4 regions of the Neorhizobium galegae bv. orientalis str. HAMBI 540 genome follow, and region 3 is predicted to be linked to each of the others. Evidence: riboswitches for the same ligand, from Rfam matches in the RefSeq annotation. Region 3 holds a riboswitch; each other region holds the start of a gene.
The links. A riboswitch is a leader RNA that binds a small molecule or an ion and turns the genes downstream of it on or off. The one in region 3 is predicted to bind thiamine pyrophosphate.
Positions count from the first base shown of each region.

Region 1: another riboswitch for thiamine pyrophosphate. It lies ahead of RG540_RS11945 (ABC transporter permease); the one in region 3 lies ahead of thiB (thiamine ABC transporter substrate binding subunit).
Region 2: another riboswitch for thiamine pyrophosphate. It lies ahead of thiM (hydroxyethylthiazole kinase); the one in region 3 lies ahead of thiB (thiamine ABC transporter substrate binding subunit).
Region 4: another riboswitch for thiamine pyrophosphate. It lies ahead of thiC (phosphomethylpyrimidine synthase ThiC); the one in region 3 lies ahead of thiB (thiamine ABC transporter substrate binding subunit).

Region 1 covers NZ_HG938353.1:2,412,337-2,414,531, forward strand. Annotated here, with positions in the region: gene RG540_RS11940 (ABC transporter substrate-binding protein) at 1-548, opposite strand, end outside; gene RG540_RS11945 (ABC transporter permease) at 545-1,327, opposite strand; TPP riboswitch at 1,463-1,566, opposite strand; gene minE (cell division topological specificity factor MinE) at 1,773-2,033, opposite strand; gene minD (septum site-determining protein MinD) at 2,030-2,195, opposite strand, start outside.
Region 2 covers NZ_HG938354.1:144,102-146,296, reverse strand. Annotated here, with positions in the region: gene RG540_RS23245 (heavy metal translocating P-type ATPase) at 1-635, opposite strand, end outside; TPP riboswitch at 749-844, shown strand; gene thiM (hydroxyethylthiazole kinase) at 883-1,704, shown strand; gene thiE (thiamine phosphate synthase) at 1,701-2,195, shown strand, end outside.
Region 3 covers NZ_HG938353.1:3,846,704-3,848,898, reverse strand. Annotated here, with positions in the region: gene thiB (thiamine ABC transporter substrate binding subunit) at 1-827, opposite strand, end outside; TPP riboswitch at 867-974, opposite strand; gene RG540_RS18725 (response regulator) at 1,037-1,486, opposite strand; gene RG540_RS18720 (ABC-F family ATP-binding cassette domain-containing protein) at 1,646-2,195, opposite strand, start outside.
Region 4 covers NZ_HG938353.1:4,031,052-4,033,246, reverse strand. Annotated here, with positions in the region: gene RG540_RS19480 (acyl-CoA dehydrogenase family protein) at 1-286, opposite strand, end outside; gene RG540_RS19475 (acyl carrier protein) at 288-539, opposite strand; TPP riboswitch at 719-851, shown strand; gene thiC (phosphomethylpyrimidine synthase ThiC) at 951-2,195, shown strand, end outside.

The DNA of each region.
Region 1 (2,195 bases), 1.4 Mb from region 3:
CGGAACCCGCCGAGTGTCGCATCCACCTTGCCGCCGATCAGCGACGGTGAGAGAGAAAAATTGACGTTGATCAGCTCCACGTCGTCGTTGGAAAGCCCTTCGGAGGCCAGCATGCGCTTCAGCATCGCATCCTCGAAACCCGTGACGGAAAAGCCGACCTTTTTGCCTTTCAGATCCTTGAGGCTCTTGATCGGACCGTCCGCCAGCACCGTGACGGTGTTCAAGGGCGTCTCGACCAGCGTGCCGAACCGCACGAGCGGCAGGCCAGCCTCATGATCAAGATAGAGGTTTGGCTGGTAGTGGATACCGATATCCGCCTGGCCGGCCGAAACCAGCCGCGGCACCGCGGAGGCATCGGACGGCGGAATGAGCTCGACGTCGAGATTGGCATAGGCGAACAGTCCGCGCTGCTGGGCGATCACCATCGGAGCGTGATCCGGATTGACGAACCATTCGAGAAGCACGCTGAGCTTGTCGGCCGCCTGCGAGGGAACGGGCGCGGCGAGGCTTGCCAGCGCGATGAGGGACGCGGTGAGGATACGGATCATGATCGGACGGAACTCCTTGATGCGGATGAGGATTCAGGGTCGGCTTCGCTGGCCCAGGGGGCGAGACCGGATGTCAGCCAGTCGATGAGAAGCCGCAAAATGAGGGTGAGAATGGCGAGTATGACCATCGCCGCAAACACCGTGTCGGTCTGCATGCGGGCATTGGCCTGGACCATCACGAAGCCGAGCCCGCCGGACGCGCCCACCCATTCGCCAACGACCGCACCGAGCGGCGCTAGCGGTGCGGCGACCCGCAGGCCGGAAACGAGGCTCGGGATCGCCAGCGGCACGCGCATCGACACCAGCGTCTGCCAATGGCTGGCGCCCTCCAGCGAAACGGCGTCGAGGATTTCCTGATCGGTGCGGCGAAGGCCGTCGGCAAAGGCGGAGGCGACCGGAAAGAAGATGATGATCGTCGTCATCGCCACTTTCGAGGCGAGGCCGAAGCCCAGCCAGAGAACCAGGATCGGCGCCAGCACGAAGACGGGAAAGGCCTGCAGGATCAGCACCATCGGCCAAACGAGACGGCCGAGCCGCGGCAGCGCCGCAACGCCGAAGGCCGTGGCTATGCCAAGGCCAGCCCCGATCGCGAGGCCCAGCGCGATTTCGATCAGCGTGACGGCGCTGTTCTGCAGCAGGAAACCCGGCTGCCGCAGGAAGGCGGACGCGACGGCTACAGGCGACGGCAGAATATAGTGGGGTGGAGCAAACAGCCAGACGCCGGCTTGCCAGAGGGCGATGAGCAGGACGAGGCCGATACCCGCATGGAACGCGCGCATGCTGCTACGCGTCGAAACTGGAAACGGCGGCCGGATACCCTTTTACGGAAATGGCGAAAATGGATGTCATCGGTCGATCTCCAGATCAGTCAATCACGGAGACCCAGGTGAAGCGGAGAAGAGAAAGTGCCGTCGGTCGACGCCTATTTCCGTTCCTACGCCGGCATGACCCGGATCAGGTTCAAGGGTCCGGCTCACCGCCATCTCAGCATCGTCAAGATGCCCCCCTCGGAATTACGACGATAACTGTCGGTTTTCAGCAATCCTGTCAAGCCGGCCGGATTGGCGGCCATTTCCACTCAGCGCGCAGAGACGGTCGAGAGGAGCTGCCGGCCGAGCGAGATGCCAAGCCGGCCGTCTTCCTTCGCGCAAGAAGGCGAAATACGAAACCCGGACAACCAGGTTGTCCGCGTTTCAAAATTCGAGTTGGCCGAATGCTGCCGGCTCAGGCAGCCTGGCTGACGGCACCCAATGGGATCTCGACGTCGATCTCGAGGATCGTGACGTTCTCGTCGCGGTCCATCTTGACCTGCACCTTGTCGCTGTCGACCTGCACGTGCTTGGCGATCACCGCAAGGATTTCCTCGCGAAGCAAGGATACGAGGTCCGAGCCGTTCGACGAGCGTTCGTGGGCGAGAAGCACCTGCAGGCGTTCACGCGCCGTCGGTGCGGAGCGCTGTTTGCGGAAGAGATTGAATATCGTCATGCGGCCCTCCGTGCGAAGATCTTGCCGAATATCCCTCGCTTCTCCCCGGGGATCGTGATCGGCAGAACCTCTCCTGCGAGCCGGCGTGCAGCTTCGAAATAGGCCATGGCCGGAGCGCTGCGGGCGTCCGCCAGGGTGACGGGCGAACCGATATTGGAGGCA
Region 2 (2,195 bases), on a different replicon from region 3:
GTCATCAGCATCTCGATCGAAAACGGCGTGCCGGCAAGTGCTGCCATGATGGCGCGCCGGGCAATCGGCACGAGGCCGATCAGCATCGCGGCGGTGAAGATATAGGCGTCATAGGCCGGCACCAGATGGCCGATCCCGTAAGCCACCGCCAACGCAATGCCGACCAGGATGGTCAGGCGGCCCTTGGCCGATTTCCACCACGGCCCGTCCATCGGCCCGTGATCATGGCCGTGCAGGTCTTCGATTTCTGTTGTTCTGTGGTCGTGGTGGGAATGATCTTGCCCGCCGTCATGGTCATGATGATGATGGTGGTCGTGCGTCTTGCCGATCTCCCCCCTTGAGGGGGAGATGCCCGGCAGGGCAGAGGGGGGTAACCCCTCGACACCGCGCCGCCGCGCATCCTCACCGGCCTTCTGACCCAGCGCCCTGAGCGAATACCCAAGCCCTACGACCTTCTTCTCGATCGCACCCAGATCGCCGGTCCCGTCATGCTTCACAGTCATCGTGCCCGACGCGACCGAAACGGACACGTCCTCGACGCCCGGCATGCGGCGCACCGCGGTGTCGATCTTCGTCGCGCAGCTGGCGCAATCCATGCCCCCAACCTTGTATCGTGCCTGTGTCGTCGCGTTCATCGTGTCTTTCCCATTGGATCGAGCCCCGTCTCTACAACCTCTAGCGACTAGAGCTGCAAGGCCCAAAATCAGAAAAAATCACTGGCGAAGCGCATTATCTTTGCTGTAAGCCATGGTGAAGACAGGGGCGTCCGGCAAAACCGGGCTGAGAAGCACCCTTAGAACCTGAACCAGATCATGCTGGCGGAGGGAGTCGTCCGGGCGTTCAACATTGCGCCCCGCGCCTGCCCCGCCGAACGAGGCAGACATGCAGACGACAATGCCCCTTGGGCTCCTTGGACAAACCCCCGGCCTGTTGCTGACCGCGATGCGCGCGAAAAACCCACTCGTTCAGAACATCACCAATTTCGTGGCGATGAACATTGCCGCCAACGTGATGCTTGCGGCCGGCGCCTCGCCCGCCATGGTGCACACCAAGGAAGAAGCCGGCGAGTTCGCCCGCATCGCGGCGGCTCTGACGATCAATATCGGCACGCTGTCGCCGGATTTCCTGGCCGGCATGAAGGCGGCAGCTTCGGCCGCCGCAGAAGCTGGCAGGCCATGGGTGCTCGACCCCGTCGCCCATTACGCCACCGCCTATCGTCGCGCGGCGCTTGCAGAGCTGATGGAACTGCGGCCCACTATCATCCGCGGCAACGCCTCGGAAATCATCGCGCTGGCCGGCAGCCAGTCGAGCGGCCATGGCGTCGACAGCGGCGACAGCGTCTCGGCAGCGGAAGACTCGGCAATCACCATTTCCCAGCAGAAGGCTTGCGTGGTGGCTGTTACCGGCGAGGTGGATTTCGTCACCGACGGCCGACGTTCGGTCCGCATCCTCGGCGGCTCTGCCCTGATGCCGCGCGTCACCGCGCTCGGCTGCTCGCTCACCTGCCTGGTCGGCGCCTTTGCTGCGACCACGGACGACCCCTTCGAGGCGACACTCGCCGCACTCGCGATGTTCGCGGTCGCGGGCGAGGAAGCGGCCTTCACCGCCTCCGGTCCCGGCTTCTTCTCGCCGATCTTCCTCGACCGTCTCGCGGCGCTGACTGGCGAGACGCTCGATGCAAAGGCAAGGATCGTCGCAGCATGAAAAAGATCTTCGACCTTTCCGTCTACCTCGTCCTCGATCCCGATCTCTGCCGCGAGATCGGCATGATCGAGACGACAAGGCTGGCCGTCGCCGGCGGCGTCACCATGATCCAGCTGCGCGACAAGCAGGCGGATACGGCAAAATTGATCGAAACCGGCCGGGCGCTGAAGGCGGTACTTTCCGGCACCGGCGTGCCCCTGATCATCAACGACGACGTGGAGGCAGCAATCGCGATCGGCGCCGAGGGCCTGCATGTCGGCCAGAGCGACATGGCGGCAGTGATGGCCCGGCAGCGTGCCGGCCATGGCATGATCCTCGGCCTCTCGGTCGAAACCGAGGACCTGGCGCGGCGGGTGGACCCATCGATCGTCGATTATGTCGGCATCGGTCCGGTGTTTGCGACCAATACGAAGCCCGACCACAAGCAACCGATCGGTTTTGACGGCCTCGCGCGCATTGTCGCCATGGCGCCGGTTCCGGCGGTCGCGATC
Region 3 (2,195 bases):
GCCGGTGAGACCATGAATTTCAGGAACTGTTTCGCCAGATCCTTTTCCTTCGCCCCCTTCAGCAGGCCGGCGACCTCGATCTGGATATAGTGGCCTTCTGAGAAGGAGGCAGCCTGGTAGCGGTCCGTCTTCTCCTCGACCACGTGATAGGCGGGCGAGGTCGTGTAGGAAAACACCATCGGCACTTCGCCCTTGGTGAACAGGCCATAGGCCTCCGACCAGCCTGGCGTGACAGTCAGCACGCGTTTCCTGAGCTTGGCCCAGGCCTCCGGTGCCTTGTCGCCATAGACCGATTTTACCCAGAGCAACAGGCCGAGGCCGGGTGTTGAGGTGCGCGGATCCTCGATGGCGATCTTCTGTGCCGGATCGCCTTCCACCAGTTCCTTCAGGCTCTTCGGCGGGTTCTTTATCGCCTGGGTATCATAGACAACGGCGAAATGGCCGTAATCGTAGGGGATGAACGTGTCGTCGCTGTAATTGCCGGGGACCTTGGCGGCCGAGACGTCGAGCCCATGCGGCTCGAACAGACCGGTCGCCTTGGCCTCGGAGATCAGGTTGGTATCGACGCCGAGCGCGATATCGGCGTCGGTGCCTTTGCCTTCCAGCTTCAGGCGGGTGAGAAGCGCCACGCCATCGGCGACGCCGACGAAATTCAGCCTGCAGGCGCAGGTCTTTTCGAAGGCTTCCTTGACCTTGGGACCGGGACCCCAATCGGAGATGAAGCTCTCATAAGTGTAGATGGTCAGCGTCTTTTGCTGCGCTTCGGCCGGCGCGGAAAGGGAACAAGCGGCAGCGGCCGCAAATATCGAAAGAATGGTCTTGCGCATCAGCGCCTCCTCTTTTTGCTAACAAGGGGAATAGGCGCTGATAAAGAGCCGTCTAATCCCTCCGCCGGTGTTAACCGGATCAGGTTCCGCGGGTTGGCCAGAAGCCTCTCAGCCGCGCGAAAACGCGCGGCACCCCGTTAGAGCGAGATCAGATTTAGCGGTGAGGCGAATGGCTGGCAAGAGGCGCACTCGGTAGGAGCAACATTGGCTCAGTGGTTCTGCGGAAACACTTTCAGTTCACGCGGAACGATCGCCATGCCGCCGAGTCGGTTGGCAACGGCGTAGTCGATCGTCTTCTCGACTACGTCAGGCATGACCGGTTTGGTGAGAACGCCGAGCGAGCCCTTGACGCCGGCTTCCACATCGTCCGGATTACCCGTCATGAAGACGACGGTGATGCCATATTGCTCGGCAAGCTCTCGGCCGATCTCCGGACCGGTCCGGCCGTCCGAGAGATTGACGTCGACCAGGGCGATATCGGCATAGGCGGCGAGCGCCAGGGCGTGTTTGCGGGCATTGGCAAAACCGGCGACTTTAAGGCCCATGGCTTCGATCGTCTCGGCAACATCGAGCGCGATCAGAAACTCGTCTTCGACAATCATAACTCTCTGATTCATCGCCTCAGCGGCCAGCCGACGACGCGTAACATTTGTCAGCATTGGATGTCCCTATTCGGTTGATCGGTTCCTGGCAGGCCGATGCGTCCCCGGGACATTTCGACCACTATTCATACCCAGAACGTCTCGGGACATCATATGTTCCGGTCCGCGACAAATATTTTTTCAGCTAACTATCTGTTAAGCTTAATAAATCGCAAACTAGCCCTCGATTTCCTCACGCAGCATTTCGAGCTCCAGCCATTCTTCTTCCATTTTGCTGATGCTTTGGCGCAGCTTTTCCATCTCCGCAGCCAGCTTGTTGAAGGCGGCGGGATCCTTGGTGAAGAGGTTGGGATCGGCCATCTTCTTCTCGCGGGCGGCGATCTCGGCCTCGGCTTTCGCCATTTCCTTCGGCAGGTTCTCGAGCGCGAATTTCTGCTTGAAGGAAAGCTTGCCTTTGCCCTTGTTGGTGCCGGAAGCCGGTGCCGCAGTATCGGTTTTTGCCCTGTCGGCTTTCTCCGTGCGGCGCCTTTCCTCCAGCGCGCCCTTGCGCTGCGCCAGCATGTCCGTGTAGCCGCCGGCATATTCGATCCAGCGGCCGTCCGGTGCGTCCGGATTGGCGGGGGCGATGGTCGAGGTCACGGTGCGATCGAGGAAGTCGCGGTCGTGGCTGACGAGGATGACGGTGCCGGTATAGCCGGCGACGATTTCCTGCAGCAGATCCAGCGTCTCGATGTCGAGGTCGTTGGTCGGTTCGTCGAGGATCAGC
Region 4 (2,195 bases), 180 kb from region 3:
GGCTCGAAACCTTGATCTGGTGCATGGCGAAAACCATGGCGCTCGAGGCACAGGACTGTCCCAGGATGGAGCAGACCTCGGCGATCTCGGTGATGGAAGCGCCCTCGCCGCCGAATGCTACCGGGATCTGGATGCCGATGAGGCGTTCGGCCTTCATTGCATCGACCGCCTCGCGGGGGAAGCGGCCGTCATGGTCGACGCGTTCGGCGAATTCAGCCGCCACGGCCGCCACGCGGTGAGCGCGGGCGCTGAGGCTCATATCGGCGGCAAAGACGGGAAGGTTCATCTCAGGCGGCCTCGGAGGCTTTCAAGATGTGAGAAACCGTGTGCTCGATCGCCGCAATGCTGGCGAAGGACTTGCGGTTCAAAAGGCTATCCGGGAATTCGATGTCAAAGGCCTCTTCCAGGCCCAACATCAGCTGCACCGATGCGAAGGAGGAAAGCCCGGCTGCATAGAGATCGGCAGCATCTTCCAGCTCCGTCACGGCGACCGGAAGGCCGCCCACCCGTGTCAGCAATCCGCGAATGGTCTCGTTCATCTCGACATCTCCCGATCGTTCGAATTCTGCGCTCATCGCTAGGGACGTTATCGCGCAAGATAGCATAAGATTCCGGTAATAAACGTCATCAATTTGGAGCTGCGGGATTCGTTAAAACTCGACCTATCGACGCAGGCAGGGACCGGCTTGACATGCGCGACCGGCAGGTTTCTGATGGCCTCATTCACCAGGGGAGTCCCGCCAAGGGGCTGAGATACTGCTGGTCGGACCGGCTTTGGCCGCCCGAGGCGCAGTGACCCGTTGAACCTGATCCAGTTCATACTGGCGTAGGGACGGTGCGAGCGCTGCGGCAGCGAGGACGGGAAACCGTCCTTCGGATTCCAACGTGTTCTTCCATCATTCCAACTCTGGAACTGGGTCTCCAAACGTCAAACCTTGGAGCCTTGAACCATGAATATCGCAACCACCAAGCTCACCCCGGTCGTCACCACCGGCCCGCTTCCCGCCTCCACGAAAGTCCTGAAAGCGGGAACGATCCATCCGGACATCCGCGTGCCGATGCGGCAGATCGCATTGCATCCGACCTCCGGCGAACCTCCCGTTACCGTCTACGATTCCTCCGGCCCCTATACCACCGAAGGTGCCGCGATCAGCATCGATGCAGGCCTGCCGCGCCTGCGCGAAAACTGGATTTCGGCCCGTGGCGATGTCGAAGTCTATGAGGGCCGCATCGTCAGGCCGGAGGACAACGGCTTCGTCTCCGGGAGCCGTCTGACGCCGGAATTCCCGGTCCGCAACCAGCCTTTCAAGGCGAAGGCGGGCAGGGCCGTCACCCAGCTCGCCTATGCGCGGGCCGGCATCATCACGCCGGAGATGGAATTCGTCGCCATCCGCGAGAACCTCGGCCGGCAGGCGGCCCGGGAACCGCTCGTCCGCGCCGGCGAAAGTTTCGGTGCCCATATTCCGGATTTCGTGACGCCGGAATTCGTCCGCCGGGAAGTCGCGGAAGGCCGGGCGATCATTCCCGCCAACATCAACCACCCCGAATCCGAACCGATGATCATCGGCCGGAATTTCCTGGTGAAGATCAATGCCAATATCGGCAATTCTGCCGTCACTTCGTCGATGGCCGAAGAGGTCGAGAAGATGGTCTGGGCGATCCGCTGGGGCGCCGACACGGTCATGGACCTGTCGACCGGCCGCAACATCCACAATATCCGCGACTGGATCATCCGCAATTCACCGGTGCCGATCGGCACGGTGCCGCTCTACCAGGCGCTCGAAAAGGTGAGCGGCATTGCCGAGGATCTGACCTGGGAGGTTTATCGCGACACGCTGATCGAACAGGCGGAGCAGGGCGTCGACTATTTCACCATCCATGCGGGGGTGCGGCTTGCCTATATTCCGCTCACCGTCAATCGCGTCACCGGCATCGTCTCCCGTGGCGGCTCGATCATGGCCAAGTGGTGCCTGCATCATCACAGGGAGAGTTTTCTCTACGAACATTTTGAGGAAATCTGCGACATCGCCCAAGCCTACGACGTCTCGTTCTCGCTCGGCGATGGCCTGCGCCCGGGTTCGATCGCCGATGCCAACGACGCGGCGCAGTTTGCGGAACTGGAAACACTCGGAGAGCTGACGAAGATCGCCTGGGCGAAGGATTGCCAGGTGATGATCGAGGGCCCCGGCCATGTG